4 regions of the Alkalihalobacillus phoenicis genome follow, and region 1 is predicted to be linked to each of the others. Evidence: riboswitches for the same ligand, from Rfam matches in the RefSeq annotation. Region 1 holds a riboswitch; each other region holds the start of a gene.
The links. A riboswitch is a leader RNA that binds a small molecule or an ion and turns the genes downstream of it on or off. The one in region 1 is predicted to bind S-adenosylmethionine.
Positions count from the first base shown of each region.

Region 2: another riboswitch for S-adenosylmethionine. It lies ahead of AA0017_RS19825 (methionine ABC transporter ATP-binding protein); the one in region 1 lies ahead of metK (methionine adenosyltransferase).
Region 3: another riboswitch for S-adenosylmethionine. It lies ahead of AA0017_RS00795 (methionine ABC transporter ATP-binding protein); the one in region 1 lies ahead of metK (methionine adenosyltransferase).
Region 4: another riboswitch for S-adenosylmethionine. It lies ahead of AA0017_RS08875 (sugar ABC transporter substrate-binding protein); the one in region 1 lies ahead of metK (methionine adenosyltransferase).

Region 1 covers NZ_CP154853.1:375,853-383,613, forward strand. Annotated here, with positions in the region: gene AA0017_RS01720 (ABC transporter substrate-binding protein) at 1-853, opposite strand, end outside; gene AA0017_RS01725 (alpha/beta hydrolase family protein) at 952-1,734, shown strand; SAM riboswitch class I at 1,839-1,952, shown strand; gene metK (methionine adenosyltransferase) at 2,128-3,336, shown strand; gene AA0017_RS01735 (DUF1540 domain-containing protein) at 3,588-3,749, shown strand; gene AA0017_RS01740 (gamma carbonic anhydrase family protein) at 4,000-4,515, opposite strand; gene AA0017_RS01745 (alpha/beta hydrolase) at 4,703-5,485, shown strand; gene AA0017_RS01750 (tetraprenyl-beta-curcumene synthase family protein) at 5,572-6,627, shown strand; gene AA0017_RS01755 (beta-class carbonic anhydrase) at 7,308-7,761, opposite strand, start outside.
Region 2 covers NZ_CP154853.1:4,207,397-4,215,157, reverse strand. Annotated here, with positions in the region: gene manA (mannose-6-phosphate isomerase, class I) at 1-233, shown strand, start outside; gene AA0017_RS19850 (methylated-DNA--[protein]-cysteine S-methyltransferase) at 418-900, opposite strand; gene AA0017_RS19845 (DNA-3-methyladenine glycosylase family protein) at 893-1,801, opposite strand; gene AA0017_RS19840 (bifunctional transcriptional activator/DNA repair enzyme AdaA) at 1,788-2,372, opposite strand; gene AA0017_RS19835 (hypothetical protein) at 2,592-3,200, opposite strand; gene AA0017_RS19830 (malate:quinone oxidoreductase) at 3,495-5,027, opposite strand; SAM riboswitch class I at 5,369-5,478, shown strand; gene AA0017_RS19825 (methionine ABC transporter ATP-binding protein) at 5,666-6,691, shown strand; gene AA0017_RS19820 (methionine ABC transporter permease) at 6,681-7,343, shown strand; gene AA0017_RS19815 (MetQ/NlpA family ABC transporter substrate-binding protein) at 7,392-7,761, shown strand, end outside.
Region 3 covers NZ_CP154853.1:179,415-187,175, forward strand. Annotated here, with positions in the region: gene AA0017_RS00780 (arsenate reductase family protein) at 41-397, shown strand; gene gcvH (glycine cleavage system protein GcvH) at 491-877, shown strand; gene AA0017_RS00790 (YusG family protein) at 1,268-1,504, shown strand; SAM riboswitch class I at 1,646-1,760, shown strand; gene AA0017_RS00795 (methionine ABC transporter ATP-binding protein) at 1,896-2,921, shown strand; gene AA0017_RS00800 (methionine ABC transporter permease) at 2,983-3,582, shown strand; gene AA0017_RS00805 (MetQ/NlpA family ABC transporter substrate-binding protein) at 3,598-4,452, shown strand; gene AA0017_RS00810 (carboxymuconolactone decarboxylase family protein) at 4,957-5,373, shown strand; gene AA0017_RS00815 (hypothetical protein) at 5,553-5,732, shown strand; gene sufC (Fe-S cluster assembly ATPase SufC) at 6,082-6,861, shown strand; gene sufD (Fe-S cluster assembly protein SufD) at 6,951-7,761, shown strand, end outside.
Region 4 covers NZ_CP154853.1:1,871,430-1,879,190, reverse strand. Annotated here, with positions in the region: gene AA0017_RS08890 (UDP-N-acetylmuramoyl-L-alanyl-D-glutamate--2,6-diaminopimelate ligase) at 1-1,297, shown strand, start outside; gene AA0017_RS08885 (hypothetical protein) at 1,680-2,003, opposite strand; gene AA0017_RS08880 (LLM class flavin-dependent oxidoreductase) at 2,179-3,204, shown strand; SAM riboswitch class I at 3,369-3,478, shown strand; gene AA0017_RS08875 (sugar ABC transporter substrate-binding protein) at 3,602-4,729, shown strand; gene AA0017_RS08870 (sugar ABC transporter ATP-binding protein) at 4,865-6,403, shown strand; gene AA0017_RS08865 (ABC transporter permease) at 6,369-7,367, shown strand; gene AA0017_RS08860 (SE1832 family protein) at 7,430-7,603, shown strand; gene AA0017_RS08855 (VanW family protein) at 7,705-7,761, opposite strand, start outside.

The DNA of each region.
Region 1 (7,761 bases):
GAGATTGATAACGGTCCACAACTTGAGCAATTAACTCGACATCCGCATCTTCAAAAAAGGTAGCAATCGATTCAGCGATGACGTCACTTGATTGCTCTTCTACCCATTGTTGTCCTTTATATAACGCGCGAGTGAATGCTTCTAAAGTCTCTGTGTTTTCTTTAATAAAACTTTCTTTTGACATAAATCCTGTGTATGGCACAAGTCCGGATTCTTCGCCAAACGAGGCGACGATGTACCCAATTCCTTCATTTTCAAATTGAGTCGCTTGTGGTTCAAATAATTGAACAAAATCACCTGTCCCTGAGGCGAACGCACTTGGAATATTTCCAAAATCAATACTTTGAATTAATTCAAGGTCTTGATGAGGGTTAATTCCATGCTTTTTTAGTACATGCTCACCTACCATTTGTGGCATTCCACCGACACGTTGACCTAAAAACGTCGTATCACGTAAGTCCTCCCATTCAAATGAATCCATTTTCTCTCTGGAAACAAGGAAAGTCCCATCTGTTTGGGTAAGGGCAGCAAAGTTAACAGCAGGGTCATTTGCTCCTTGTGCATAGACGTAAATCGACGTTTCTGCACCTACTAACGCAACATCGGCTCCATCAGAAAGAAGAGTGGTCATCGTCGTATCCCCACCCCAAGTAGTCGTTAATTCTAAATCAATGCCTTCCTCTTCAAAAAAGCCTTCCGAAATCGCGGCGTATAAAGGGGCATAAAAAATTGAACGAGTTACTTCAGCTAGACGAATTTTCTGTAATTCTGCGTTTGAATTGGAGCAAGCAACGGGCAGCAAGATTAAAGATATCAGTAGAATGATCGAGGTCATTCGTTTTAAGAAAACCATCTGTTTCAACTCCTCAAAGGTTAAATATTTGTAATTGTGATAGTCTATGTAGGTGTACGTTATTGTGTGTTAGCCTAGATAATAAAGGTTGTGAAAAAATGTTACTTGCTCAAGTTAGAGTTCCTTCCCCACATCCACGCATTGAACTTTTTGAAATGACTTATTTGAGTGAAGGCTTAAAAGTGAAAGGTTATTTAGCGAAGCCCATAATGGCTAAAAGCTTGCCAGGTCTTCTTTATTTAAGAGGAGGAATTAAGAATGTCGGCATGGTACGGGTCCAACGATTAATTCAATGGGCCAGTGAAGGATTTGTGGTTATGGCTCCGTTTTATCGTGGGAATAAAGGAGGAGAAGGACAAGAGGATTTTGCTGGGGAAGATCGTTATGATGCGATTCATGCTCTCGATATATTAAGTGAGTTACCATATGTGAATGCCAATAGCCTCCATGCATTAGGTTTTTCTCGTGGTGGTGTGATGGCCCTCCTTACGGCGATTGAACGACCTCAATTAACGACATGTACCCTATGGAATGGGGTGACGGACATGTTCTTAACCTATGAAGAACGGGTCGATTTAAGAAGAATGCTGAAGCGTGTCATTGGTGGTACGCCGAATAAGTATCCCGAACGTTACGAATATAGAAGCCCGATAAGTGAAATGAAAAAAACGAATATCCCGATATTAGTTATTCATGGTGAAAAAGATAAACATGTTTCGGTCGAGCATTCAATTCGATTAGAAAAAGCATTAGGTGACCAAGTAGAAGCTTGGTACTTTAAAAAATTTCCCCATCATTTCCCTGTTAAAGATCAGCAGAAGGTTTTGGGAAAGGCAGCAAAGTGGATGAAATCACAAGAAAAGAGAAAACTAAACGAATAGACGTACGTAGGGAATTTTGTATAGGAAAAAACTTGATCCAAAAGAAACGCTAGAGATCGTTGACAGTCACCCTGATCTGCGTTATGATATGTCCCGAACGGATACTCTTATCCTGAGTAGGTGGAGGGACAGGCCCGAAGAAACCCAGCAACCATTACTTCATTGAAAAGAAGTGAAAAGGTGCTAACCTGCAAGGTATATTCCTTGGACGATAAGAGGCGAAAGGTAAACACTCCAACCCTTTTCCTCACTGTGTGGAAAGAGGGTTTTTATCGTTTATATTTGTCTAAAATACGTCTTCGATTGTTTTTACTCCCACAATCGGAAATGAGTGCCGTCACAATTTTTCGCCCATGACTGTTTGTTGGTTATGTGCAGAGGAGGAAAATAGAAATGGTTTTAAAAAGTAGACGTCTATTTACATCAGAATCAGTAACGGAAGGACATCCAGATAAAATTTGTGATCAAATTTCGGATGCCATTCTTGATGAAATTTTGAAAAGTGATCCAAACGCACGTGTTGCTTGTGAAACATCAGTAAATACAGGACTTGTCCTTGTAGCTGGTGAGATTACAACGAGCACATATGTCGATATTCCGAAAATCGTTCGTGAGACGATTAAAGGGATCGGTTATACTCGTGCAAAGTATGGTTTTGATGCAGAAACTTGTGCCGTTTTAACATCTATTGATGAGCAATCAGCTGATATCGCTCAAGGTGTTGACCAAGCATTAGAAGCACGTGAAGGCCAAATGACAGATAAAGAAATCGAAGCAATTGGTGCAGGGGACCAAGGGTTAATGTTCGGTTTTGCGACAAACGAAACAGAAGAATTAATGCCATTACCAATCTCATTAAGCCATAAATTATCTCGTCGCCTTGCTCAAGTACGTAAAGAAGAAATTCTTGATTACTTACGTCCAGATGGAAAAACGCAAGTAACGGTAGAGTATGATGAAGATGGAAAACCAGTTCGTGTTGATACAATTGTTATTTCCACACAGCATCATCCAGAAGTAACATTAGAGCAAATCGAAAAAGATTTAAAAGAACATGTTATTAATGAAGTCGTTCCTGCTGAGTTAATTGATGCAAGTACAAAATACTTCATTAACCCAACTGGTCGATTTGTTATTGGTGGACCTCAAGGGGATGCTGGCTTAACAGGACGTAAAATCATCGTTGATACGTACGGTGGTTACGCTCGTCACGGTGGCGGTGCGTTCTCTGGTAAAGATGCAACTAAAGTAGACCGTTCTGGTGCTTATGCAGCTCGTTATGTAGCGAAAAACATCGTGGCAGCAGGTCTTGCTGAGAAATGTGAAGTTCAATTAGCTTATGCTATTGGTGTAGCTCGTCCGGTATCGATTTCAGTTGATACATTTGGTACAGGTGTTGTTTCAGAAGAAGTTCTAGTTGAATTAATCGCTGAGAACTTTGATCTTCGCCCAGCTGGTATCATCAAAATGCTTGACTTACGTCGCCCAATTTATAAACAAACAGCTGCATATGGACATTTTGGCCGTACAGATGTTGCATTACCTTGGGAAAGCACAGATAAAGCCGCAGTGTTAAAAGAACAAGCTAAATTAGCGAAGTAATATTTTAAGAAATGTAAAATAAATATAAAAAAAAGCTAAATCGTTGTGAGCAACGATTTAGCTTTTTTATATTTAATCAGTTAAGTGGGAAAGTCCTTATCAATGCAGGAGCAGCGCTGTTAATTGAATATACGAAAGTGAAGGGCCACCCTTTTAACCAACATCGCCCAGTTTATGTAGATATTTTTATAAAAAGGAGAGTATGTGAAGAGGTTCAATCGGTAAAAATGAAAATAGGGAGGTGAATGAAAATGGCGACTGATGTATTATGTGAAGTAAATAACTGTGTTTTTTGGGATAATGGAAATCGGTGTAGTGCCGATAAAATTTATGTAGTTAGTCATAAAGGAAAAAAGGCGAACAAAACTGAAGAAACAGACTGTAAAACGTTCGAACCAGAACATATGGGATAAGTTTTTTCAGAAGCAAATTTTCCTGAATGGCTACAAAATGATCTCGTCCATTAGGATGCGGTGATCATTTTATATTCATCTGCAAAGTCTATGCTCAAGACGATTAATGATGAATAGAAAAGGAAGACTTTGTTAGGGGGGAGGATGATTGGTCTTCCCCCCCTACTTATAATATTGATTATCATTATCAATATTATACATAGTAGGTGCAAGTAAAATTATTTATATAAGATAAACTTCAGCATAGCGATTATTTCTGTTGTAATGATTTATAAAATTGGCCTTTATCACGATAATCTTTAACAATTCGTTTCATCTCTTTTTTATCTTCTTCATTAATTTCACGAATGACTTTCGCTGGCCGACCGAATGCAAGAGTGTTAGGTGGAATTTTTTTACCTGGAGGGACTAAGCTACCAGCCCCAATAAAAGCACCTTCTCCTACTTCTGCTCCATCTAAAATCGTTGACCCCATCCCTATTAAAGCTCTTTTTTGAATGATACAGCTATGTAACATGACTTGATGTCCAACGGTTACTTCATCTTCAATAATTAACGGTTTATTTGGACTTTGATGCAACATGGATTGATCTTGAATATTAACACGTTCACCAATGATAGTCGGAGCGACATCTCCACGAATGACCGTTTGAAACCAGATACTCGATTCTTTTCCAATGACAACATCTCCTGTTATCGTAACATAATCAGCAATAAAGGCTGACTCTGCGATAACAGGTTTTTTTCCTTTGTAAGCGTAAATCAAATTATTCATCTCCTTTGTCTTTTTACAGAAAAACGATATACTTATTTTATCATTTCTTAAAAAAAGAATGAGGAAAAGATGAACAGTTTCCTTATGATGAAAGAGTGGCCGTTCATAATAAGAAAGAAAAACCAAAATGGATGATCTATGATGCTTACATTCATAAGTTAGAGAGGGGCAAACAAAAATGTGGACCTATTTTATAGAGGATTCAAGAGCAACAATCGTCCTTATTCACGGGGCTGGCGAACATCATGGCCGCTATGAATGGTTAGCGAATAAATGGAATGAACACGGGATTAATGTCGTGATGGGTGATTTGCCTGGTCAAGGCAGGACGAGAGGGAAAAGAGGGCATATTAATAGCTTTTCCCAATACCTTGATTCTGTTGATGAATGGGTTAAAGAAGCCGAAAAACAAGAAGTACCCGTTTATTTATTAGGGCATAGTATGGGTGGACTTGTCGCAATTCGATATATGATGGAGAAAAAAAACAATATAATAAAAGGGTTAATGTTATCCTCCCCATGCTTAGGTTTATACAAGCCTCCATCGCAAGGGAGAGAAATGATGTCAAAGGCCTTACACCGTGTAAGTCCTTCATTAACCGTTAACTCAGGCATTAATTCGGCTCTTGTGACAAGAAACGAAGAGATTCGTGATTTATATATGAGGGATGAATTACGAGTGTCAAAGGTATCTGTTAGATGGTATCGAGAGCTCAGCAAAGCAATGCATTTGGCGATTCGTTATCCAGAAAAGATGCCAGATATTCCGCTTGTTGTTATGCAGGCGGGCGATGATAAAATTGTGAGTAAATATGCTGTGAAAGATTGGTTTGATAGCTTGGACATAGCAGAGAAATCATATAAAGAATGGAACGGGTTTTATCATGAAGTATTTAACGAGCCTGAGCGAGAAGATGTATTTCGATATGCGGTTGGCTTTATGAATTTATGGGAGTATTAAATTGTTCAATAAATTTTAAAGCTTGATTGATTGTTGCGGGACTCATTTTATGCTAACGTAATGAAGAAGAAAAAGGAGGATAAATTTTGAAAGTTCCGACGCAACCAATCCCACTAATGATGAATATTTTTAGGGATGTTCTTCCGACTGTTCATCGTTATTATGATCAATGGAAGGAAAGAGCGAAATCCATTCCTGACCCCGAATTAAGAGCCCAAGCATTAGATGCTCTTGAGAGAAAAGAGTTTCATTGTGAAGGTGGCGGAATTTACGGACTACTTGCCCGCGATCGTTTTGATGAATTAATTCAATTTATCATCGCTTATCAAATTATGTGTGACTACTTAGACAATCTATGCGATCAAAGTGATTATTTAGATCCAAAAGACTTTCGCTCCTTACATAATGCTCTACTCGCCGCATTAACTCCAGGTGAACCTCTAGTGAATTATTATCAATATCGAATTGAACAAGAAGATGGTGGCTATTTACATGAGCTGATTGAAACGTGTCAGCACATTTTAGTAACCTTCCCTTCTTTCCGAATGGTTCAAGAAAATATGCTTGAATTGAGTCAATTATATGGTGACTTGCAAGTTCATAAGCATGTGATAAAGGAAGAGAGAATTCCGAGACTAGAGGCGTGGTTTAATGAACATAAAGAGAAAATGCCGGAAATGACTTGGTTTGAATTTTCAGCCTGTACGGGTTCAACACTAGGCATTTATACACTTGCTACTTATGCTACAAAAGAAGGTCTAACGACTGAGCAAGCGGATGTGATTAAAGCTGGCTATTTCCCTTGGGTACAAGGTGTTCATTTACTTTTAGATTATTTTATTGATCAAGAAGAAGACATTGCTGATGATGAATTAAATTTTCTCTTCTATTATGATAATGAAGAGCAAATGATTGAAAGGTTTCAATATTTTGTGCAAAAAGCAGAAAAGAGTTTATCAACGTTACCTGACCCGAAATTTCACCGTAACATTTGGCGAGGAATAATCGCGATTTATCTTTCCGATGAAAAAGTACAAAAAAATAAAGAGCTAAAAAAGAAATCAAAACAAATGATAAAAATGGGCGGACTTCCATCGTTATTATTTTATTTAAACAGTTGGATTTATCGGCGTGATAAATAATAAAGTTGGACAAAGCACATATATAGGAGCTTATAGGCCAGTCTTAAAAGGTTATGATTCGACCTTTTGAGTGGTCTTTTTTTTGCTTTGTGACGATTTAGGATGATTGGTAATGAAAAGCTGATCATTCGGGCTCAATGATGCCCATTGACGCTCTTATTACATGGCTGTGGGAATCATAGCCGCCCAATGATTCCTATTGACGCTCTTTTTACATGGCTGTGGGAATCATAGCTGCCCAATGATTCCTATTGACGCTCTTTTTACATGGCTGTGGGAATCATAGCCGCCCAATGATTCCTATTGCGTCTTTATTTAAGTGATGTGGGAATCATAGCTGCCCAATGATGCCCATTGACGCTCTTATTACATGGCTGTGGGAATCATAGCCGCCCAATGATGCCCATTGACGCTCTTATTACATGGCTGTGGGAATCATAGCTGCCCAATGATTCCTATTGACGCTCTTTTTACATGGATGTGGGAATCATAGCCGCCCACTGATTCCTATTGACGCTCTTATTCATATGCTTTTGGAATCAGTCGCAAATTACGGTACGAATCCTAATAAATAGCAAAGAACATGCTTATCAAGTCCACAATGTAAATGAATAAACCTGCACAAAAAAACCTGAACATTAACGTAAATCGACGTCATGTCCAGGTTTTGCTTATCTTTTTTAATTTCTTGATTCTGTATAACCGTTAACCAGTACGTCAAGTTCACCTGTTTCAGGGCTAATTACTAAGCCGTGTACAGGCACGTTCGCAGGTAGAAGTGGATGTTTTTTAACCATATCAACACTGTTCATAACATTTTCCTCTACACTTGAAAAGCCTGATAAGAATTTTTTTACATCGACACCGGCATATTCGAGCGGTTCAATGACATCTAAATCAACACCACGCTCTTTTGCTTTTTCTAATAATGTCGACGATTCAAGGCCATTCATCCCACAACCGTGGTGACCGACAATTAAAATTTCTTCTGCTTGTAATTGGTATAAGGCAACAAGAATACTTCTCATTATTGAACCAAATGGATGAGAAATAACGGCACCTGCATTACGAATAATTTTAGCATCGCCATTTTTTAAATCCATGGAACGGTGTAATAATTCTACTAACCTAGTA
Region 2 (7,761 bases), 1.1 Mb from region 1:
AAAAACTAGTAGAGGAACAGTATTTCACCGTGTATCATTGGAAATTAAATGGAACGGCTAAACTGCCATTAACACATGATTTTTTACAAGTGAGTATAACGGACGGTAACGGCTCGATTATAATAGATAAGCAGTCATTCCCTCTTGAAAAAGGGACACATTTTATCCTCGCAAATGGACTAACTTCATACGAGCTTAGAGGAAATGCCGAGTTTATTGTCTCACATGTTTAGAGAGCTTTGCTTTGACAGTTCTTTCAAATCCTTTGAAACAGTATTAATATACTAGATATTTAGCTTCCTCCGTGAGCTGCATGCTCTGCGCTTTCTGCGGGTGAAACAGGAGCCTCCGTTGCACAAGTCACTTCCGGGTCTCCCGTTTCACACTCTTCCCGCCGCTAGCAGAACTAGACCTATATCAAACCCGTTTAAAACCCTTCTCATGCTTCAACAGCCATTCTTTTCTCCACAAACCACCTGCATATCCAGTTAAACTCCCATTTGAACCAATAATTCGATGACAAGGAATGACAATACTTAACTTATTTCTACCATTTGCACTTCCAACCGCTCTAATCGCTTTTTCATTCCCAATTGAAAGGGCAATATCTTTATATGAGCCTGTTTGAGCATAAGGTATTTTTGTTAAAGCCTTCCATACTCCTTTTTGAAAATTGGTTCCTTCAAGCAAATATGGAAAGGTAAACTCTTGACGTAACCCTTTAAAATATTCATCAAGCTGCTCATAACAATTGGTTAATACTTCTGGAACTTCATCCTGACTAATATGTTCGACTTTATCCCTTTCAGAGAACAAAATGGAATAGACCGCTTCACCTGTTCCAACTATTTCTATAACTCCAATTGGCGATTCGTAGTCTAATTTATGTAGCTTATTCATACAATGACCTCCATAAATAAAAGGTGGCATATGCGTGCCAACCATCCCAATTTGTTGCTAGCTCTTTGATTTCTTCAATCGTAGGCTTTCGCTCAAGACCTAGTTGATATTTTAAGGCATTATGTAGACCTACATCTGCTATCGGAAAAGCAACAGGATCTTGTAAACATTTCATGATCACATAATCTGCCGTCCATTCTCCTACCCCTCTGAACTCGATTAAAAATTTTTTCATTTGCTCGTAATCTTGTTTTTGCTGCAACATTTCTTTTGTTAGTTTACCATCTGTAATGGCCTTTGCTATGCCGATAATATATTCAGCCTTCCTCGTCGCAAATTGAAGTTCTCTCAGCTCATCTACATTTATACTTATGATTTTCTCAGGAGATGGGAATACCCAGAAATTATCTCCTTCAAAAGTTAGGTTTTCACCAAAGTGCTCGACAAATCGTTTCTTTAAAGTATAAGCAAATGTTAAATTAATTTGTTGGCCTATAATCGCCCAAGTTAGTGCTTCAAATAAATCAGGGATACCTATTATCCTTAAACCATCATATTTTAAGGCAATAGACTGTAAGACCTTATCTTGTTGAGCAATCTGATAAAATGAACGAAGGTCTCTCTCTAAATCAAACCATTGCCATACAAATTGAGCGACTTCTTCACGAATACAGAAAGTGGTACTGTTTGCGGGGAATTCTACTTGAATTATATGTGAGGTACTCCTGATCCTTAATAAAATCAACGCTCCTCTCACTTTTATTAACTTATCTAAATACCCATCTCTCACCTGATGCAAGATTTCTTGCTCAGACCTCTCTAAAAAAGTTAAACATTCCTTAAAGTTAAATTCAGCTGGCGGGTAAATTTCAATTGCCGTTTCTAGGTCATTCCATCTCATTGCTGAAGCTCCTTTGTCCCTTTTTTCGATATTCACTCGGGGTACAATGTTTCAAATGGCGAAACACTTTATAAAAATTGGATGGACTTTGAAAGCCTACCTCATAACATATCTCAAGATTCGTTTGAACGGTGTTGGTTAAAAGATGTGTCGCTTTATCTATTCGTATTTTTTCCAAATAAGAACGAGGTGTCTCTGACATTTCTTGTTTAAATAACCGTTCCAGATAATAGGTACTTATACCAACATGATTTGCAATATCTTGTAATTCTAACTTTTGATGAAAATGATTGACTAAATACGTTATAACATTTCTAACCAATTCAACCTGAGGAGAATGAGCAGATTCTGGCTGACACCTTTTACAAGCACGAAAACCTGCTTCTTTAACTTTTTTGATGTCATAAAAGAATTCCACATTTATTTTTTTAGGTTTCCTCGATCGACAAGAAGGCCGGCAGAAAATTTTCGTTGTTTTTACCGCCGTAAAAAACAACCCATCATATTTACTATCGCATGCAATGATTTTCTCCCACATTTCTTCAAAAGAAAGATTGATTTTCTCTACCATTATCCTCTCCACCCTTTCTAGGTTACTAGTTACATTCTACTCCTCTATTTATCAGGGCGAGTCTTTCTAAACCTATTACATTTAGCTCCAAATTTATTTATTAAAGTTATTATCATTTTATCAAGACTATATTTATTATTTCATCCTCATTCTTGCTCTTATGGTCTTTGTAAATTAAAAAGAGAAGCCATTTTATACTTCTCTTCACAATACCCATTATTAATTTGTATTTTCTAGTATGTTTCGAATTTTTTCTGTATAAATTTCATCTAAGTGTTCTGTTGTATATTCAAAGTGTTTTATACTCGACACTTTAGGAATGTCGCTATTTACAAATTCACGGTCAAGTTCTTCGATGATAAAATACTCATGTTGATTATTCTGAACTCCTCCCGCTTCTGTTAAATCGATTTTTTTGCCATCCGCTAATTCAATTATGTAAAAGAACTGTCCCTTTGAATGTTTAAATGGTATATAAGAATTTTTTCCATACACTCCTGTACTAACCTTTACTACAGCTGCATGACTATATTCTCGCCCTTGTGGATACAAAAATGAATAATCAATAATCTTATTGTTCGTCACAACAGTAACAGCCGAAACGATTATATAAAATAAAACGATATTGCTAGCTACAAATAAAGCATAAATCGATTTTTTATTCCTTTTAAAGAAGTTATCTTTTGAATTGACTTGTTTAATCCCCTTTTTCTTCCTAAAGCGTTTCTGCAAAAAATAGAACATAATAAAAAATAGATACAGTTCATAAATCAAAACAAATATTGAAGCTGGATAATTAAATGTCCATATTATATAGTCTGTCGGCACAAACAACCTTTTTTGAATAGCTCCAATTAAAAAATATATCCCTATGGTTAATAGAACTATAGCCATTATCATAAAAATATATAAGCCAATTTTTAAAAAAATTTTCAAGAAAACAACCCCTTCATACAAAACCTAACGATTAAAAATACCGCTCATCATTTTACTATATTCCCTAAATATGGTCATTACAGGTCAACAAAAGACTCTAAAGGAAATTTACGAACTAAAAAAAGCGGCAAAGACAATGAACTGTACTTTGACGCTTCAATCACTCTTATTAAAAAGAACCTCACTCTATGCTTGCTTTAACATACGAGGATTTCTTTTTGAATCTGTTTGGTTATTATCGTTTAAGCCGAGCGACTCCGCTGTGGAAGTGTGAATTTCTTCTAGAAGCTCAGGGTTATCCATTAATGTCACACCATAAGATGGAATCATTTCTTTTATTTTCGGTTCCCACTCTTTCATATGTTGCGGGAAACATTTTTCAATGACTTCAAGCATAACATGGACGGCAGTGGAAGCACCTGGAGAAGCCCCTAATAAGGCGGCAATCGAACCATCTTCAGCACTAATGACTTCGGTTCCAAATTGAAGCGTTCCTTTTCCATCAGCTTCCGTGTCTTTGATCACTTGCACACGTTGACCAGCAACTACTAAATCCCAATCATCACTTTTAGCGTTCGGGACAAACTCACGTAACTCTTCCATCCGTTGTTCTTTTGATAACATCACTTGCTGAATCAAGTATTTCGTTAATGACATATTCTTGGCTCCGGCCGCCAACATCGTAACCAAATTATCTGGTTTTACCGATGTTAACAGATCAAAGACCGACCCATATTTTAAAAACTTAGGTGAAAAACCAGCAAACGGTCCGAAGAGCAACATTTTTTTATTGTCGATAAAACGTGTATCCAGATGTGGGACAGACATTGGTGGTGCACCAACTTTAGCTTTCCCATATACTTTGGCATGATGCTGCTCTGACACATCTGGATTATTACAGACCATAAAAATTCCACTTACCGGGAAACCTCCAATATGCTTGCCTTCAGGAATACCCGATTTTTGTAATAAATGCAGGCTTCCTCCGCCGCCACCGATAAAGACAAATTTGGCTGTATGACGGTCAAGAGAACCGCTTTCATGATTCCGTACTTTTAATTCCCACAAGCCATCGCTCGTACGTTTTATATCTGTGACACTATGTTTATAGTTCATCTCGACACTTTGCTTCTCTAATTGATCAAACATCTTACGCGTTAAAGCTCCAAAATTGACATCTGTTCCAGAATCAATTTTTGTGGCCGCGATCACTTCATCCGATGGACGGTCATTCATAATAAGCGGAATCCATTCCATCAGCTTTTCCGCATCATCAGAAAATTCCATTCCCTTAAATAAAGGATTTTCTGAAAGCGCTTTAAAACGTCTCTTTAAAAAATCCACATTTTGTTGCTCTTGTACTAAACTCATATGAGGCAATAATCTGATAAAATCCTCTGGATTCTGAATCAGATTATGATTAACAAGATTAGACCAAAACTGCATAGAAACTTGAAACTGTTCATTAATTTTTATCGCTTTGCTAATGTCGACAGATCCATCCGGATTTTCACTCGTGTAATTAAGCTCACACAGTGCTGCATGCCCTGTTCCTGCATTATTCCATTCATTAGAGCTTTCCTCTCCTGCGTTTGAAAGCTTCTCAAATACTGTTATTTTCCAATCCGGTACTAATTCTTTCAGAAGTATCCCCAAAGTCGCACTCATGACTCCGGCACCAATTAATATAACGTCCGTTGTATTTTGTTTGTTCGTCATGTTTTCCTTCCTTATACGTTAAAATTCGCAGAAAGAATGTAAAACACTAGGTGTCCCACATCATTTCTAGATTAATTACCTAATCATATTGTATCACTATTGTTAGAAATTTAAAATATTTCTTGCGTTTTTACACAGAGTAAAAGTTTGTAAATACAGAAGTAATATGCGGTATGTTTATTATATATTTTCAATACATGGGAACAAACCCATAGCCAAATGAGAAAAATGGCTTAGTCTATATCATCGTCATCTTATTTTTAAATTTTTGTTGACTTTTTCACACAATCCCTCTAAGATAAAAATTAATTCTTGTAACAATTGAATAGCTATACATCATTTTCTTATCAAGAGAGATCGAGGGAAAGGCCCTATGACGTCTCGGCAACAGATTCTATATTAGAAAACTGTGCCAACTCCTACAAATGCTTAGGCATTTGAAAGATGAGAAAAAGATCGTTTCTTTTTATAGAATCCTTCTTTTTCTTATTTTTTGAGAAAAGGAGGGATTTTTTTGTTGGGTATTTTTATTAGGTGTTGTTATAAAATAGGTTGTTCATTTTCGAATCTAGTTTAGAAAGTTCGATGGATGCATCATTGTCTACAAAGAATTGAAGAACTCTTCAGGAGGTCAACACATGATTGAATTTATTGATGTTTCCAAGACTTTTATTCTCGGAAAACGAGAAGTCCATGCCGTTAAGAATGTTTCCCTATCGATTAACAAAGGGGAAATCTTCGGAATTATTGGCTTCAGCGGAGCAGGAAAAAGCACACTACTTCGCTTAGTAAACATGCTTGAACGTCCCACTTCTGGCACTGTTTTTATCCAAGATATAGATGTCAGTAAGCTATCTTCTAAGGACTTACGAACAAGACGACGTAATATTGGGATGATTTTTCAAAACTTTAACTTATTTAACTCACGTACAGTAGCTGGGAACATTGCCTACCCATTGAAATTGGCTGGTGTTCCCAAAAAAGAAGTCAATGAACGTGTAACAGAATTATTGAATTTTGTTGGACTTGCCGATAAAGCAAAAGATTTCCCCGATCAACTGTCGGGCGGACAAAAACAACGAGTCGGTATCGCAAGAGCTCTTGCCACTTCACCAGATATTCTTATCTGTGATGAAGCAACTTCTGCACTCGATCCAGAAACGACTGCTGAGATTTTAAAGTTGTTAAAAAAAGTAAACCGAGATTTTGGGATCACGATTTTATTAATCACCCATGAAATGCATGTTATCCAATCGATTTGTGACAAAGTAGCGATTATGGAAAACGGAGAAGTCATTGAAGCTGGAAGTGTGTTTGATACGTTCACTGATCCACAACATCCAACAACCCAGCGATTCATTCAATCGGTTCAACAAGACTTACCATCTAAAACTATTTTAGAAAAGTGGCGAACACGAGGTGGTGGGAAATTGTATCGAATCATCTTTAAAGGAGATGTTTCCAATGAGCCCGTTCTATCAACAGTTACTAAAGAACACGGTGTTGATTTTAATATCGTCTACGGTTCAGTGCGAGAGCTACAAGAAAAGCTGTTTGGAAACTTAATCATCTCCTTTATTGGAGAACAGACAGCGATTCAAAACGTATTAAATACACTAAAATCTATCGTGGAACTTGAGGAGGTAACAGAACATGAATGTTGATTGGACCACTTTTTGGCCCCGAATATTAGAAGGTACTGGGGAAACACTCATCATGGTCATCGCCACTCTCATTTTTGGCTCCATCATTGGAATCACGTTTGGACTGCTTCTCTTTGTCACGAGAGAAAATAATATTTTAGAAAATAAAATCGTCTTTCAAGTATTAAATATCATCATTAATATTATTCGCCCCATTCCATTTATCATCTTCTTAGTTGCCATCTCGCAACTTACTAGACTAGTAATGGGGACGACAATCGGAACGGCAGCAGCTATCTTTCCAATGACCATTGTCGCAAGCTTTACGATTGCCCGAGTCGTCGAAAACAACTTAGTCAGCATTGATCCTGGTGTCATTGAAGCCGCACAAGCGATGGGTGCTAGCCCGCTTCGCATCATTTTCACTGTTTTGATTCCTGAAGCACTCGGACCGCTCGTTTTAGGCCTTACTTTCGTAACAGTCATGCTCATCGATTTCTCAGCCGTTGCTGGAACAGTCGGTGGTGGTGGTCTTGGACATATCGCAATGACTTACGGCTACCAACGATTCGATGGAAGTGTCATGCTAGTAACGGTTTTAATTTTGATTATCTTGGTACAAGTGGCCCAATGGATTGGAAATACCCTTTCGAAAAAAATTATGCGTCGTTAATCTACGCCAAAAAATAAAGAAATTTAAATTATGAGGAGTTGTTTTGAAATGAAGAAATTTTCGATTTTATGTTTGACTATATTAACTGTTTTAGTGCTTGCTGCTTGTGGTAGTAATACGAGTGGTGCAGATAGTAGTGATGATGAACCCATCAAAGTGAAAATTGGGGTAAATGGTTCAGACGGTGCTCAGTGGCCGATTTTAAAAGAGAAAGCCGCTAAAGAAGGAATTGAAATTGAACTCATTGAATTTGCCGATTATACCTTGCCGAACAATGCGTTAGCACATGGAGAAATTGACATTAACGCTTTCCAACATATCGCGTTCCTTGGACAATATGTCAAAGAAAGTGGTGAAGACATTTTACCAATTGGTTCGACAATGTTTGCACCTATGGGTCTGTACTCAGAAAAGATTG
Region 3 (7,761 bases), 200 kb from region 1:
GATAATAATTATAATGATTATTAAAGAGGAGTGATTATAAATGAGCCTAACTTTTTATCATTATCCAAAGTGCGGAACTTGTCGTAATGCGAAAAAATGGCTGGAGGGCAACGGAATTGAATTTGAAGCTATTCACATTGTCGAGGAGCCGCCTTCTAAAGAAGTATTGCAGGAACTTTATGTGAAGAGTGGACTTGAATTAAAGAAATTCTTTAATACGAGTGGTCAAAAATATCGTGAACTCGGTTTAAAAGACAAGCTTAAGGATATGAATGAAGAAGAACAATTACGTTTACTTGCAACGGACGGTATGTTGATTAAACGTCCGATCACAACGGACGGTAAGCGAGTAACAGTTGGTTTTAAAGAGGCAGAGTTTGAACAAATTTGGAAATGATACAATCAAGGATTTTCATTTTCTCAAAAAAAAGGTATAGTGTTTAGTAAGAACGTATTACATAACGCAAAAAATATTGGAGGTATTCATCTAATGAGTAATTTACCAAAGGAATTAAAGTATTCAGAAGAACATGAGTGGGTCAAAACAGAAGACGGAAACGTTCGTATCGGGATTACAGACTTTGCCCAATCAGAACTTGGCGATATCGTATTTGTTGAACTTCCTGAAGTTGGAGATTCAATTGAAGCGGACGAGCCATTCGGTAGCGTAGAATCCGTAAAAACAGTTTCTGAACTATATGCACCTGTAAGTGGAAAAGTAGTAGAAGTAAACGAAGACTTAGATGATTCTCCAGAGTTCGTAAACGAATCTCCATATGAAAAAGCATGGATGATCGTTGTAGAACCATCTGATAAGTCTGAGATTGAAAACTTAATGTCTGCAGAGCAATACGAAGAAATGATTAGTGAAGACTAATTAATAATAAGAGCAAAAGGCACTGAAGCTAAGGGATAAGCTTTGGTGCTTTTTTTGATGGTTTAGATACGTTAAGTGGACTTGGCCGGGATGATGTGAAATTAAAGCATAGGAACGCCGACCAAGGAGGCTCCCGGTTCACCCGCAGAACGCGTAGGGTATGGAGCTGGCGGAGTATAGCTAACTAATGTTGCCATTTTTCAGTGGTCTCAGCAATTTGGCCGGTGATGATATGTAATTAAGCATGACGAACCCCGCCTACCTACTTACAATCACTTTTTATACAAGCAAATGATCAACTTAACCCACAATCACCCCTGTTTCCCACAAATCTAACAGTATCAAGCTTAGCAGGAAGGTTAATTTAAGAGTGAGGAGGGGGAACAGAAAATGAATTTAGATAAAGTGGATGTGACGAACAAAATAATCGGTAAATATGAAGAGGGGCAATTAAATCTTTATATGGGTGAGATAAAAATTGGGATGGTGACAGAAACAGATGATGGTCTCAAGCGGAAAATGAGAGAAGGTTTCGTTTTTGAAAATGATAAAATATACCATTTCGAAAATGCTCATCCAGAACAAATAAAAGCTTATGTAGAAAACTGTGATGGCGGTTGGTGCTAAATAACAATAAAAAAGACGGAAAATAATGAATTATAAGACTAAACCGATTATAAAGGTCAGACTACTTGTGTAAAAAAGGTTGACAACAAAATTATGAGCGTGTTACGATAAGTCAAACAAAAATGAACATAACATTTATAGCTCTTATCGAGAGAGGTGGAGGGACTGGCCCGATGAAACCCGGCAACCGTAAAACGAATGATTTCGTTTTCGCGGTGCTAAATCCTGCAAAGCAAATTGCTTTGAAAGATGAGATTAAGGTTAAAGCCTTCTTTTCATCTGGATTGGTGAGAAGAAGGTTTTTTTGCACTTTTAAATTCAGATAATGTATAAATGTTCAGACCTATATTTGGGTAAAGAATAGAGAAGTTGTCAGGAGGCAAGAAACAACGTGATTAATTTAAGTGACATCCAAAAGATTTTTTTTACAAAGGATGGTCCAGTACATGCGGTTGATGGAATTAATCTTCAAATAAATGAAGGCGAGATTTTTGGCATTATCGGGTATAGTGGTGCTGGTAAAAGTACGCTTATTCGGATGTTAAATATGCTTGAAAGACCAACGAGTGGTGAAGTTGTCGTAGCGGGTAAATCATTGTCAAAGCTTTCAAAACCTCAGTTAAGAAAAGCCAGACAAGAAATAGGGATGATTTTTCAACATTTTAACTTACTATGGTCCCGCACCGTTTTTGATAATATTGCTTTTCCATTGGAGATTGCTGGAGTCCCAAAAAAGGAACGAGAAGAACGAGTTAAAGAGTTAATATCACTTGTTGGACTTGAAGGTCGTGGTGGGAGTTATCCGTCACAGCTAAGTGGGGGACAAAAACAAAGGGTCGGAATTGCACGAGCACTTGCAAATAATCCCAAGGTTTTATTATGTGATGAAGCAACATCAGCTCTTGACCCAAAAACGACCGACTCCATTTTAGAATTGCTTGTTGATATTAATCAAAAGTTAGGTTTGACCGTTATTTTGATTACTCATGAAATGCATGTGATTCGCAAAATTTGTCATCAAGTTGCCGTCATGGAGGCAGGGAAAATTGTGGAACAAGGACCTGTCCTTGATGTCTTCCGCAAACCAGTGCAAGATATGACGAAGGAATTTGTCAAACAAATAACTGAACCTGAAGAAACGATGGAGTCACTCGAACATTGGCTACAGCAAGGGATAGATGGTGAGGTCGTTAAGCTTACATTTGTTGGGGAAGGGGCAGAGCGCCCACTGATAACTGAGCTGATTCGCAAATATCAAGTTGATGTGAATATATTGCAAGGTAAAATTTCGAAAACTAGAGAAAGCTCATACGGGACTCTTTTTATCCATTTAACAGGTGATAAAGAAGAGATAGACAAAGCGATTACCTTCATTCAAGGTGAGCAAGTCGAATGGGAGGTGATCGAGCGTGGTTGAAGAGTTTTTAGCTGATGTGAAATGGGATCTTTTATGGGAAGCTATAAAAGAAACGCTTTATATGACAGGAATTTCTGTTGCTGCCTCATTCGTAATCGGGATTTTCTTAGGTTTGATGCTTTATTTAACGAGTAAAGGGAATATGTGGGAAAGTAAGGTTATTAACTTTATTTTTGCATCGATTGTCAATGTTTTCCGTTCGATTCCATTTATTATTCTCATTATATTACTTATGCCATTTACTCGAATGTTGATGGGGAGCATCCTTGGTGCAACTGCAGCCTTACCAGCTTTAATAATAGGAGCTGCACCATTTTATGCTCGATTGGTTGAAATTGCTTTACGTGAAGTCGATAAAGGGGTCATTGAAGCGGCCCACTCAATGGGGGCTTCAAACTTTCGTATTATTTGGAAGGTTTTATTGCCAGAATCAATGCCAGCCTTAATATCGGGAATTACAGTAACAAGTATTTCACTTGTTAGTTTTACAGCAATGGCGGGAGTAATAGGAGCAGGTGGATTAGGACATCTCGCTTTCCTTGAAGGTTGGCAAAGAAATAATTCATCGTTAATGGTGGTTGCAACAGTTGCTATATTGCTTATTGTCTTTGTGATTCAAGCAATTGGTGACTTTTTAACAAATAAAACAGATAAACGATAAGAGGGGGAGAAATGTATGAAAAAATTTGTTCGTACACTAGGAGCGGTCGCTGTAACACTTGCACTTGTAGCATGCGGTAGTGACAATGAAGGTAATGATAATCAAGCTGGTGATGGGGATGATTCAGCAGCAGAAGTAGAAACAATTAGAATTGGTGCTTCAGCAGTTCCGCACCAAGAAATTCTTGAAGCGGCTGAGCCGATTTTAGCTGAAAGAGGAATTGAACTAGATATTGTTGTATTCTCTGATTACATTTTACCGAATCAGGAATTAGAGTCAGGGGATTTAGATGCAAACTACTTCCAAACACCAGGTTATTTAGCTCAACAAATTTCTGAATATGACTATGATTTTGTTAGCGTAGGTTCTGTACATGCTGAACCTATTGGAATTTATTCTCAAGATTATGCAAGTTTAGATGAGCTTCCAGAAGGTGCTGAAATTATTTTAAGTGATTCAATAAGTGATCATGGACGTATTTTGCCGATTTTTGAGGATGCTGGTTTAATTGAACTTGATGTCGAAGAAGGCGAATTAGCAACGATTGATAATGTTTCATCAAACCCGAAAGATTTAAAGTTTGGTTCAAGACAAGTTGAAGCTAGAATGCTCGCTCCATCATTTGAATCAGGCGAAGGTGATGCTGTCGCGATTAATACAAACTATGCCCTTGAAGGAAATGTTGATATTGATCAATATGGAATTGCTTTTGAATCCGATGATAAATTACAAGGAAACCTTTTAGTTGTCCGTTCTGAAGACGAAAATAGTGAAGCGATTTTAACGCTTTTAGAAGTACTTCAGTCGGAAGAAATTCAACAATTTATTCAAGAAAAATATAATGGTGCCGTTATTTCTTTAGTGGATTAATGGGCTAGTAGCTTTTCATAAAGCAGACGAGGAAATTAAAACCTCGTCTGCTTTTTATTATGGCCTAATGGTGGATGAGACGCGAAAAAAGAGACCTACCTCATGCCAGGAGATGATCTCTAACTAGTGGAAGGGGTGGGAGCCGATTCCTGCAAGTGGAAAGGGTAAGCCCCTGAAAAAGTCTCATGCTCATCTTTAACAGGGTAGCGAGTGGAATGTTTGGAGACTCCCGGTTCACCCGCGGAACGCGTAGGGCATGAAGCGAGTGGAGTAAACTAAATGATATAGCCACATTTCTAATGCTCAGAGTTTTTCAGTGGCCTCGAACGCGTAGGGTATGGAGCCAGCGGAGTATAGCTAACTACTGTAACCATTTTTAACGAATAGTCTTTTTCAGTGACCTAAGGAAAGGGCAGGACAAAATATCTTTTTTCGCTTATTTAGAATAATCGACCTCGGGCTATCTCATACTATTGACGTAAATAGGTGAATGGAGGGATAACGATGTCAGGGAGTCAGCAACAGCAAGATCCACAAAGTCCGATTGCACTCGCTTTGCAGGAATATAAAGAAGGAACCCAAAAATTTTCAAAAAAAATGCCTCATATTGCCAAAAAATATAATGCGTTTACAGAAGCATGTTTTGAAAAAGGAAAGCTTACCTTAAGAGAGAAGCAGTTGATTGCTTTGGCCGTAAGTGTTATTGCCCAGGATGAATATTGTATGATTTACCATACGAAAGGATGCCTTGATGAAGGTTGTAAAGAAGAAGAAGTACTAGAAGCAATTGCGGTGACAGCTGCTTTTGGTGGGGGAGCAGCGATGAGTCAAGCGGTCACTCTTGTTTTGGAAGCCTTATCGGAATTCGAACAAAATTCAAACTCTAATTCAAATTCTGGTGATTCTAATCAATCTTCCTAAAGGTTTACGGCGGATAAAAGAGGATAAGGGAGGAAATGAATCGATATACATATAAAAGGAAGCTTATGTTTCGTGCTTCTATTTGAAGGGGATAGAACCTATGTCAGTACATCTAGTGAAGTTTGTGAGATTATATCACTAATGATACGATCATAGATGTAAATAACCGAAGGGATTGATTGATTATTCAACCGCAAAAGAATGGACATTCACCAGAAATGGAAAAGGGATTACAGCAATCACACGGAATGAGCATGGCGGAATATAATAACAGTTTTGAAAAAAGGCTACAAGTGGAGAAAGATAGAGAAAAAGAATATGAAATGACGAAAAAAATGGTCGATTCACTGGACAAGTAATAGAAGCAAGCATAAAATATAAAGAAACAGAGTGAGTTTGAATCACTCTGTTTCTTTCATTTAGAAAACACCCTTTTCTCAATTAATTAAGCGTTATTGATTTTGATGGGGTTTTTTTGGGAATAAATTGTATAGAGGTTTCTCATTATGTTCATGATTAAAAGTAGTCAGATTTTCTAGTGAAATAAAGGGATTTTTTCGTTTTGGATTGTGAATAATTCATTTGTCCCCTATTTTGCTGAACTTGAATTTAGATTAAATTTGTTATAAAATGATAATGAGAATAGATTGATAATGATTCAATTCTAAAAATGTACGCGAATCGACGCGATTAAACGGAGGTAAAGTCATGACAGCACCATTTTTGAAAATCGAAAATTTAAAAGTATCTATAGAAGGTAAAGAAATCCTAAAAGATTTTAACCTAGAAATTAAAGGGGGAGAAATCCATGCGATCATGGGACCTAACGGAACAGGAAAATCTACTTTAGCATCAGCTATTATGGGGCATCCTAAATATGAAATCACTAGTGGTTCGATTCATATGAATGGTGAAGATGTTCTGGAAATGGAAGTGGATGAAAGAGCACAAGCTGGTCTATTTTTAGCGATGCAATACCCAAGTGAAATTAGTGGAATTACAAATGCTGATTTCTTGCGTTCTGCGATTAATGCTCAACGTGAGGAAGGCGATGAAATTTCTTTAATGAAATTTATCCGTAAATTAGATGAGAAAATGGAAGTACTTGATATGGATTCTGAGTTTTCTCAAAGATACTTAAATGAAGGATTTTCTGGTGGAGAAAAGAAACGTAATGAAATTCTTCAGTTATTAATGTTAGAGCCAAAAATCGCAATCTTAGATGAAATCGATTCTGGTCTTGATATTGATGCATTAAAAATCGTTTCAAAAGGTGTTAATGCTATGCGTAGCCCAGAATTCGGTTCTCTAATCATTACTCACTACCAACGTTTATTAAACTACATCACTCCAGATAAAGTACACGTTATGATGCAAGGTCGTATCGTAAAATCTGGTGGAGCAGAATTAGCTGAGCGTTTAGAAGCTGAAGGTTACGACTGGATTAAAGATGAATTAGGAATTGAAGACGAAACAGTTAATTCTTAATCGTCCCCTCTTTTTAGGAGAGGCTTGATCCAATTGGAAGTATCGCTTAATAAGTTTAGTAAATGAACAACAGTAAAGGGTGAGTAAATATGTCAATCGAGACGACGTTAACGTTCGATAAAGAACAAATTCAAACATTCTCGGATGAACGCAATGAGCCAAAATGGTTTCAGGACATCCGTTTACAAGGTTTGGAGCTTGTTGAAACACTTGAGCTACCAAAACCAGATAAAACAAAAATTCAAAAATGGAATTTCACAGAGTTTACTCGTGAAGTAACAAAAAGAGAAGCTGTTGCTTCATTAGAGGCTCTTTCAACTGAGTTACGTGAATTAGTCGATGCAACAAGCCAAAACGTTGTCGTGCAACAAGACGGACAAACGGTTTTTACAAAAGTGAGTGAAGACTTAAATAAACAAGGTGTTATCTTTACTGATCTTCAAACAGCATTAGTCAAACATGGTGAGCTAGTTAAGAAATATCTTTACGGTGAAGCTGTTCATGTTAATGAGAACCGTTTAACGGCTTTACATGCAGCCCTTTTAAATGGTGGTCTGTTTGTATATGTTCCAAAAAATGTTCAAGTCGAAGTACCACTTCAAGCGGTATTTTCATTAGATAGTGAAAACGGTGGATTATTCAACCATGTTATCGTTGTAGCGGAAGCGAATAGCTCTGTTACTTATGTTGAAAACTATGTATCACCTTCTACTACAAATGGTGTAGTGAATATCATTGCAGAAGTTTACGCTGAAGATGGAGCAAAAGTATCATTTGGTGCGGTGGACCATTTATCTGAAGAGGTGACAACATATGTCGTTAGACGAGCACATGTTGGACGCGATGGTCGTGTGGAATGGGCATTAGGTCAAATGAATAATGGAAATACCGTTTCTGAAA
Region 4 (7,761 bases), 1.5 Mb from region 1:
TGCAGAAGCATGTGAACGAGGGGCTGTGGCGGTATTGGGTGAAGCCAAATTTATTCAAACGGATATACCTTATTATTCCGTCCACGATAGTCGAAGAGCTCTATCACGTTTAAGTGCGGCTTTTTATCAATTTCCAACAAATAAACATAAAGTGATTGGTATCACAGGAACGAATGGCAAAACGACAACATCTTATATGCTCAAACATATTCTAACCGAAGCAGGAAAGACATGTTCGCTTATTAGTTCTGTTAGTCATGAAATAAACGGAGAAACTCGGCCTTCTCATGTCACAACACCAGATGCGATAACGATTCAGAAGTTACTTGCCGAAAGTAAGGATGAATATGTGATTTTAGAAGTGTCTTCGCACGGTCTTGATCAAGGGCGGGTGAATGATGTTTTTTTTGATTATGCATTATTTACGAATTTAAGTCATGATCATCTTAATTATCATCCGACGATTGAGCATTATTTTTCAAGTAAAGTAAAACTATTTGACCAATTAAAACATAACGGAGAAGCGATAGTTGCTACATTTTCAGAGGTTTGGGGTGAAAGGGTAGTTGACTATGTGAAAAAGCAACACAAAAAAGTGACGACCGTTGGACCACAACATCATAATGATATCGTCTCTTCTTATGAAAATGAGTTTTCGACGTTATTTGAGTTAAGTAAATTTAATATGGAAATATCATTTGAACTGCCTGTTATTGGTGTTCATCAAAACCGAAATGCTTTATTAGCTTACGTAACTGCTGAAAAATGCGGGGTCACACCGAAAGAAATTAGAAAGGCCTTGTCTCAGTTTCCAGAAGTACCAGGGCGATTCCAACAAATGAAGTTGCCAAATGATTCAACAGCCGTTATAGATTATGCCCATTCACCTGAATCCATTGATGCTTGTTTAAAAACAATTAGAACCTACCGTCCGAATCGACTCTTTCATGTTTTTGGTTTTCGTGGCGATAGTGATGTTACAAAAAGAGAGGCAATGCTTAAGTATTCCTTCCAGCATAGTGACCACATTTTTTTAACCTTTGATGATTTAAATGGAGTAAGCGAAGAGGAAATGTCTAAAACCTTACTTGAGTTAAATGAAACAATCGGCAATCAAGCTATCATTATTACCGATCGAACCGAAGCGATTAAGTGTGCTTATTCTGAAATGGAAAAAGGAGATTGGCTTGTGATAACGGGTAAAGGTCATGAGAAGTACAAGCAAGTATTTAACTTACCTAGTGAGAATGATCAAGCGACATTACAATACCTTAAAGGAAAGAGTTCAACTAATTGATTTTTCTAAATAATCTGATAAAAAGAGGTAAAGTAAGATAATAAGAGAAAAATGGGTATTTACTCAAGAAAATCAACCTATTTGAAAATTTACAGTTTCTAAATAATATCTTAAAATAAGTTTAATTAAAGAAAGGAGAGACGTTAAAAAAACCTTCAGAAAGGATGTGAGTCCAATGACGTAGGTGAGCGAAGTGTACATTAGTCATGACATGTACATGGGGACTGGTAGACCATAAAGAGCAAACACATAAAATAATAGCAAAGCATAAACGTTTTAAAGAGGCTTTTGTGCAGTTGGAAGGGAATAGTAAGAATGTTAACGGTATATAGAAGTTAAAGACGACCCCAAAAAAACCATTTGATGGCGAGGGGTCGTTTTTTTATTTCTGCTTTAATTTTTCCATTTCTTCTGAGACAACAAAGGCTAGCTGATCATTTCCAAATAAAGAAAGAACTCCGAGTAACGTTTCATCAGCGATTTCACCTGCTTCTTCTTTTGAAACGGTTAATTCCTGAGTGTCTACTAGCAAAGAATTTTTTTGTTGGGATGGATAAGCCTTTTGATAAATTTCGAGCGGGTCTAAATCATGATTGATACACCATTGACTAAACACTAACACCATCATCTTTTCATCTTGCTGATATTGTTTGATGATTTGTTCCTCTATATTTTCTTTCAACGTAATTCCTCCATTACATAACATCTCTTTTGTAGGGCAGAATGAATGACGACTTTATTATCTCATCCCTGCTCCATTTAGACAACGCTAAGTATTCATAAGCAAATAAATGGACGAAAGGATTCATATCCATTACTCTTCTATATAACGAATTCAATAAGAAATCGTATGATATAAAAGTTTTGAAGGAGTGCTATAAATGGAATCCACTAAAACATTACAAGATATTCGTTTATCTGTCTTAGATCTCGTGCCCATTCTAGAAGGGAAAACGGTACAAGAAGCGTTTCAATCAAGTGTAACATTAGCTAAAAAAGCCGAGGAGCTTGGTTTCCACCGCTTTTGGGTCGCCGAGCATCATAATATGCCTGGAATAGGGAGTTCAGCCACTTCAGTTGTCATCGGCCATATCGCTGGCCAAACAACATCGATTCGTGTCGGTGCTGGTGGAATTATGCTTCCGAATCACTCTTCTTTAATGGTTGCTGAGCAATTTGGAACATTAGATGCCATTTATCCAGGGAGAATTGATTTAGGTTTAGGACGTGCACCAGGGAGTGATCAACAAACAATGCGAGCGGTAAGAAGAGGGTTAGGGACGACGGGTGATGAATTTCCTGATCAATTAGAAGAGTTAAGGCAATATTTTGACCCGAAACGCTCGCCTTTCCCACCAGCTGTAAGAGCTTACCCAGGCGAGGGACAAAATATTCCGATTTGGTTATTAGGTTCAAGTGGGTTTAGTGCAAAACTAGCGGCGGAATTAGGGTTACCATTTGCGTTTGCTAGTCATTTCTCCCCTGAATTTACATTGCCAGCCTTAGATATTTATCGTAGTAACTTTAAACCTTCTGATGTGTTAGATAAACCTTATGTGATGGTCGGAAAAAATGTCATTGCAGCAAAGACGAATGAAGAAGCTAAATTTCTAGCTACTTCAATGGATCAGCAATTTTTAAGTTTAATTCGGGGGCGTCCCGCAAGACTTTTGCCACCAAATGAAGATTTAACTGACCATCTAACGATCCATGAACGAGCAGCATTAGATAAACGAGGGGAATCAACCATTGCAGGAGATAAAGAGTTTATCCAAAAAGAGCTTCAATCTTTTTTAACTGAAACAGATGCGGATGAAATCATTATTAACTCGATGATTTATGATGAGGATGCACGTTTGCGTTCATTTAAAAGTATTGCAGAAGTAAGCAAAGTTAAGCATTCTTGAGCTAAGTGTACTGGTCACCAGTTACCCAATTGATGAGTTTATGCTCTCTTCAAATGTCGATCCATTTGAAGGCATAATTTTTAGACTATTTTTAAAAAAAGGATTGACCTACTTACTATTAAGACTTATAATACCAATAAGAATAATGAGAATTAAATGAATAGCTCTTATCGCGAGTGGTGGAGGGACTGGCCTGATGAAACCCAGCAACCGTTTTCTAAGGAAAATTGGTGCTAATTCCTGCGAATCGATTTTATGATTCGAGAGATAAGAGAGGATTTTACATAAAAACCTCTCTTAGTAGAGGTTTTTTTCTTTTGGTAGAAAAATCCACGTATAAGCAGTTATACATAACATGGGTTTTTAACTAAATAGTCAAGCATTAGGGGGAATAAAGATGAGAAAAAGTAAATGGAGATTAGGAGCAACGATCGCTCTTTTAACAACTGTTTTGTTAGTAGGTTGTGGTTCAAATGATTCCAATGATAGTGCGAGTGGTCAGGAGAAAGTCGATGATGACAATGTCAGCTTTGAGAATGTTCCAGAACGTTTTGCTAATGGTGAAGGAGCAAAAATTAAAGTGGTTCGTAAAATTGGTGGGGATGATCACACCGCTCAATTTTTAGCTGGAGCGAAAGAAGAAGCAGAAGCATTAGGTTTTGAAGTTGATGTATTTACGGCGAATGGTGATTCGGCAAGGTTCCATGACGCACTAACTCAAGATGTAGATAAATATGATGGGTTTATTATTTCACATGGTGATGATGAAGCGACAGTAGCGACTGTACAAGAATTAAGGGAAAAAGGAAAAAGTGTGGTTGCATTTGACTCATTAGCTGATTTACAAGAGATTGAAGGGGTAACCTTAACGTCACAAGATGATGAAGCGTTAGCTGATTTGGCTTTAGGACAACTTGTAGAAGATTATGATGGAGAGGCAAACATTGTCTATCTTTGGGTGGACGGTTTTGCTCCAATGGTTCGGAGAGATACTGTGTATAAACAATTTTTAGAACAATACCCTGGGTTAAATGAATTAGAACGTTTTGGAGTGGCTACTGATGATACATCTGTTCAAACTCAAAACGCGGTTGCGGCGATGCTAAATAAATATCCCCAAGGTGAAATTGACGCAATCTTCGCAACATGGGATGCGTTTGCAATTGGTGCCGCACAAGCGATTCGAGAAGCCGGTAGGGATGAAGTGAAAATTTACGGAATTGACGTTTCAAATGCTGATTTACAAGAAATTCAAAATGAAGCTAGTACGTGGAGTTATACAGCAGCTGTCGATCCAAAATTAATTGGAGCGGTTAATGTACGAATTTTAGCGAAAAAGCTTGCAGGTGAAGAAACACCAGAAACCTTTGACTTAGAAGCATCCTTAATTTCTCAAGAAGATTTGTTACAAGCGGACGAGTCAGTTAATATGATAAACCTTGCCGATATTATTACGGGCTGGGGAGAGTCAGATGCTTTTGAAGAAGATTGGATGCTTACATTAAAAGATTATTACGTAAAGTAATCAAATGAGGACTAGCAATGAAGCCTAAGGGTTATGATTCGAACAAATGTAGAAAGGGGCTGCTCTAAGTTAGCTCCCTTCTTTTTTAATGATTAAAGTGATTTAGTGAGCAAGTGTATGACTGGAGGGTGAACAATGAAAAAAAATGTGATAGAAATGAACCAAATAAACATTGAATTCCCTGGAGTAAAGGCATTAGATTCTGTTGACTTCTTCATTGAGTCAGGGGTGACACATGCATTAATTGGGGCAAATGGAGCAGGGAAGTCTACACTCATGAAAGTTCTATCCGGTTCCTATTCCCATTATGAAGGCACGATTAAAATGAATGGAAAAGAAGTTATGATTCGTTCACCTAAGGATGCTCAAAGTTTAGGAATTCAAATCGTTTATCAAGAAGTGGATACAGCGTTAATTCCTTATTTAAGTGTGGCGGAAAATGTGATGATGCCTTTTCTTATTCATAAAATGGCGAAATCTCAACTGATTAAGTGGAAAAAAATCCACGAAGAAACGAAAAAAGTATTGGAATCGCTCCATGTCTTTTTATCAACTGAAAAGCTCATAAGTGATTTAACTCTTGCGGAGAAACAAATGGTATTAATTGCTCGTGCCTTAACGACGGATTGTCGTTTTTTATTACTAGATGAACCTACTGCCCCTTTGAGTCAAAAAGAAACAGAGCAATTGTTTCGGATTGTGAGGCACTTAAATAAACAAAATGTTGGGGTCATTTTTATCTCCCATCGCTTACCAGAAATTTTTCAACTATGTGAGCAAATTACAATCATGCGTAGTGGAAGGAAAGTTATAACAGAAAAAGTAAACGAAACAAATGAAAATCGCGTTGTTTGGCAAATGCTTGGTCGTAAACTCGAGGAGCAGTTCCCTTATTATCGAAAAAAAGAAAAAAATACCGCTTTTGAGGTTAGCCATTTTTCAGACGGCGAAAAGATTAAAGACATTCATTTCTCGATTTCAAAAGGGGAAATTATTGGGATCGCAGGTCTTGTAGGGGCAGGGAAAACAGAACTATGCAAAGCGTTGTTTGGGGAAGCCAAAACGACTGGTCATATTCGTTTAAATGGAAAGGAATTAAACATTCATTCTCCATATGATGCCGTTAAAGCAGGCATCGCGCTTGTACCTGAAGAACGTAGAAAAGAAGGTCTTTTAATTGAGGAAACCGTAGAACATAATTTATCGGTTGCAAATCTGCGTTCTTTTACAAATCGTTTTCATTTTCTCTTACCCAAAAAAGAAAATACATCGGCCTTATCTTTAATAGAATCACTCGGTATAAAAACACCTAGTCCTAAAACAAAGGCTGAGTTTTTATCAGGAGGAAATCAGCAAAAAATCGCGATTGGAAAATGGTTAATAGCTGATTGTGATATTTATATTTTTGATGAACCAACAAAAGGAGTCGACGTAGGAGCTAAAAAGGATATCTTTCAATTAATCATCGCTTTAGCTAATAAAGGAAAAATGATCATCTATGCTTCTGCTGAGCTTGCCGAAGTTCTTGGCATTACGGAACGAATTTACGTTATGTATGATGGACAGATTGTCAAAGAATTAAATACAGAAGAAACAACAGAAGAGGAGATATTATACTATTCTGCAGGAGGACAGCAAGATGCAAACAGAACAGCCAATAAACAAGCCAATTAAAAGCAGCCAATCATTCTTTCAATTCTTATATAAATATGGCACGATAGTAACCGTCTTTTTATTAATCATTATTTTTACGATATTAGAACCACGCTTTATTCAAGCTGATAACTTAATTAGTATTTTACGCTCCATTTCGATCGTGACGATTATTGCGATTGGGATCACGATTTCGCTTACGGTGAACGGGTTTGATTTGTCTGTTGGCTCAACAGCCTCATTAGCCAATGCGGTCGTGATGTCGATGTTTGTTTGGTTTGCACAGGATACGTTTATTGCGATTATTTCGGCTCTTTTAGCTGCTTTATTAGTTGGGTTGTTCAATACGTTTATGATTGTTAAATTAAAGGTACCTGACATGTTGCTAACGTTAGCAACGATGTTTATTATTCAAGGGGTGGCCTTGACTTATACAAAAGGGGCCACGATTTCACAAAATATGGTGATGCCAGATGGAAGCTTTGCATCAGGCGAAGTCCCTCAACTTTTTCAAAAAATAGGACAAGTTCCTTGGATTATTTTGATTATGATAATGATTGTCTCGCTTGTTCATATCTTCTTGAACTATACAAAGCATGGGCGATATATGTATATGATTGGAGGAAACGAAGAGGCAGCAAGGTTATCAGGGATAGCCGTGAACAAATATAAATTGTTTGCTTATTTATTATCTGCCTCTTTTGCAGCCATTGGTGGAATTTTATTAGCTTCTCGTGTGATGAGAGCAGAAATCAATGCGGGCTCTCCATACTTAATGGAAGCAGTAGCAGCCGCTTTTATTGGATTTGCTGTTTTAGGAAAAGGAAAACCTAATGCTTTTGGAACGTTCGTTGGAGCTGTATTAATTGGGATATTAGCAAATGGACTTGTGATGCTTTCTGTTCCATATTATGCGATGGATATTGTGAAAGGGACTGTACTCGCCTTTGCTTTAGCCTTGACGTATTATAAACAAAAAAAGTAAACCAAATCTTTTTTTATTGTTATGTGATTTATGTTATCGTAAAAAGAAAACGAGGTGATAGCATGGCTACAAAAGAATTAGAAAATCGATTAGAAGATTTAAAAGCAGAATATTTACGCATTCAATTTGATTTAGAAAAAGTAGAATCAGTCGGAGGAAATATCGGGCCCTTAGAGCAAAAGCTAACGAAGGTCGAGGCCGACATACAAGAAGTTCATAAACAATTACGTGGATAAGCGAAAATGGTATCTTCGGTTGATTTGCAGTTAAAAAAGCTAACAAGTAGGAGATAATCCTAACAGTTAGCTTTTTTGGAAGGAGCCGCTCAAAAGGGAGGTTAATCCGACATTTTAACTTCTCTAGGTAGTTTTTTTTCTGCATCTGGAATATTTTT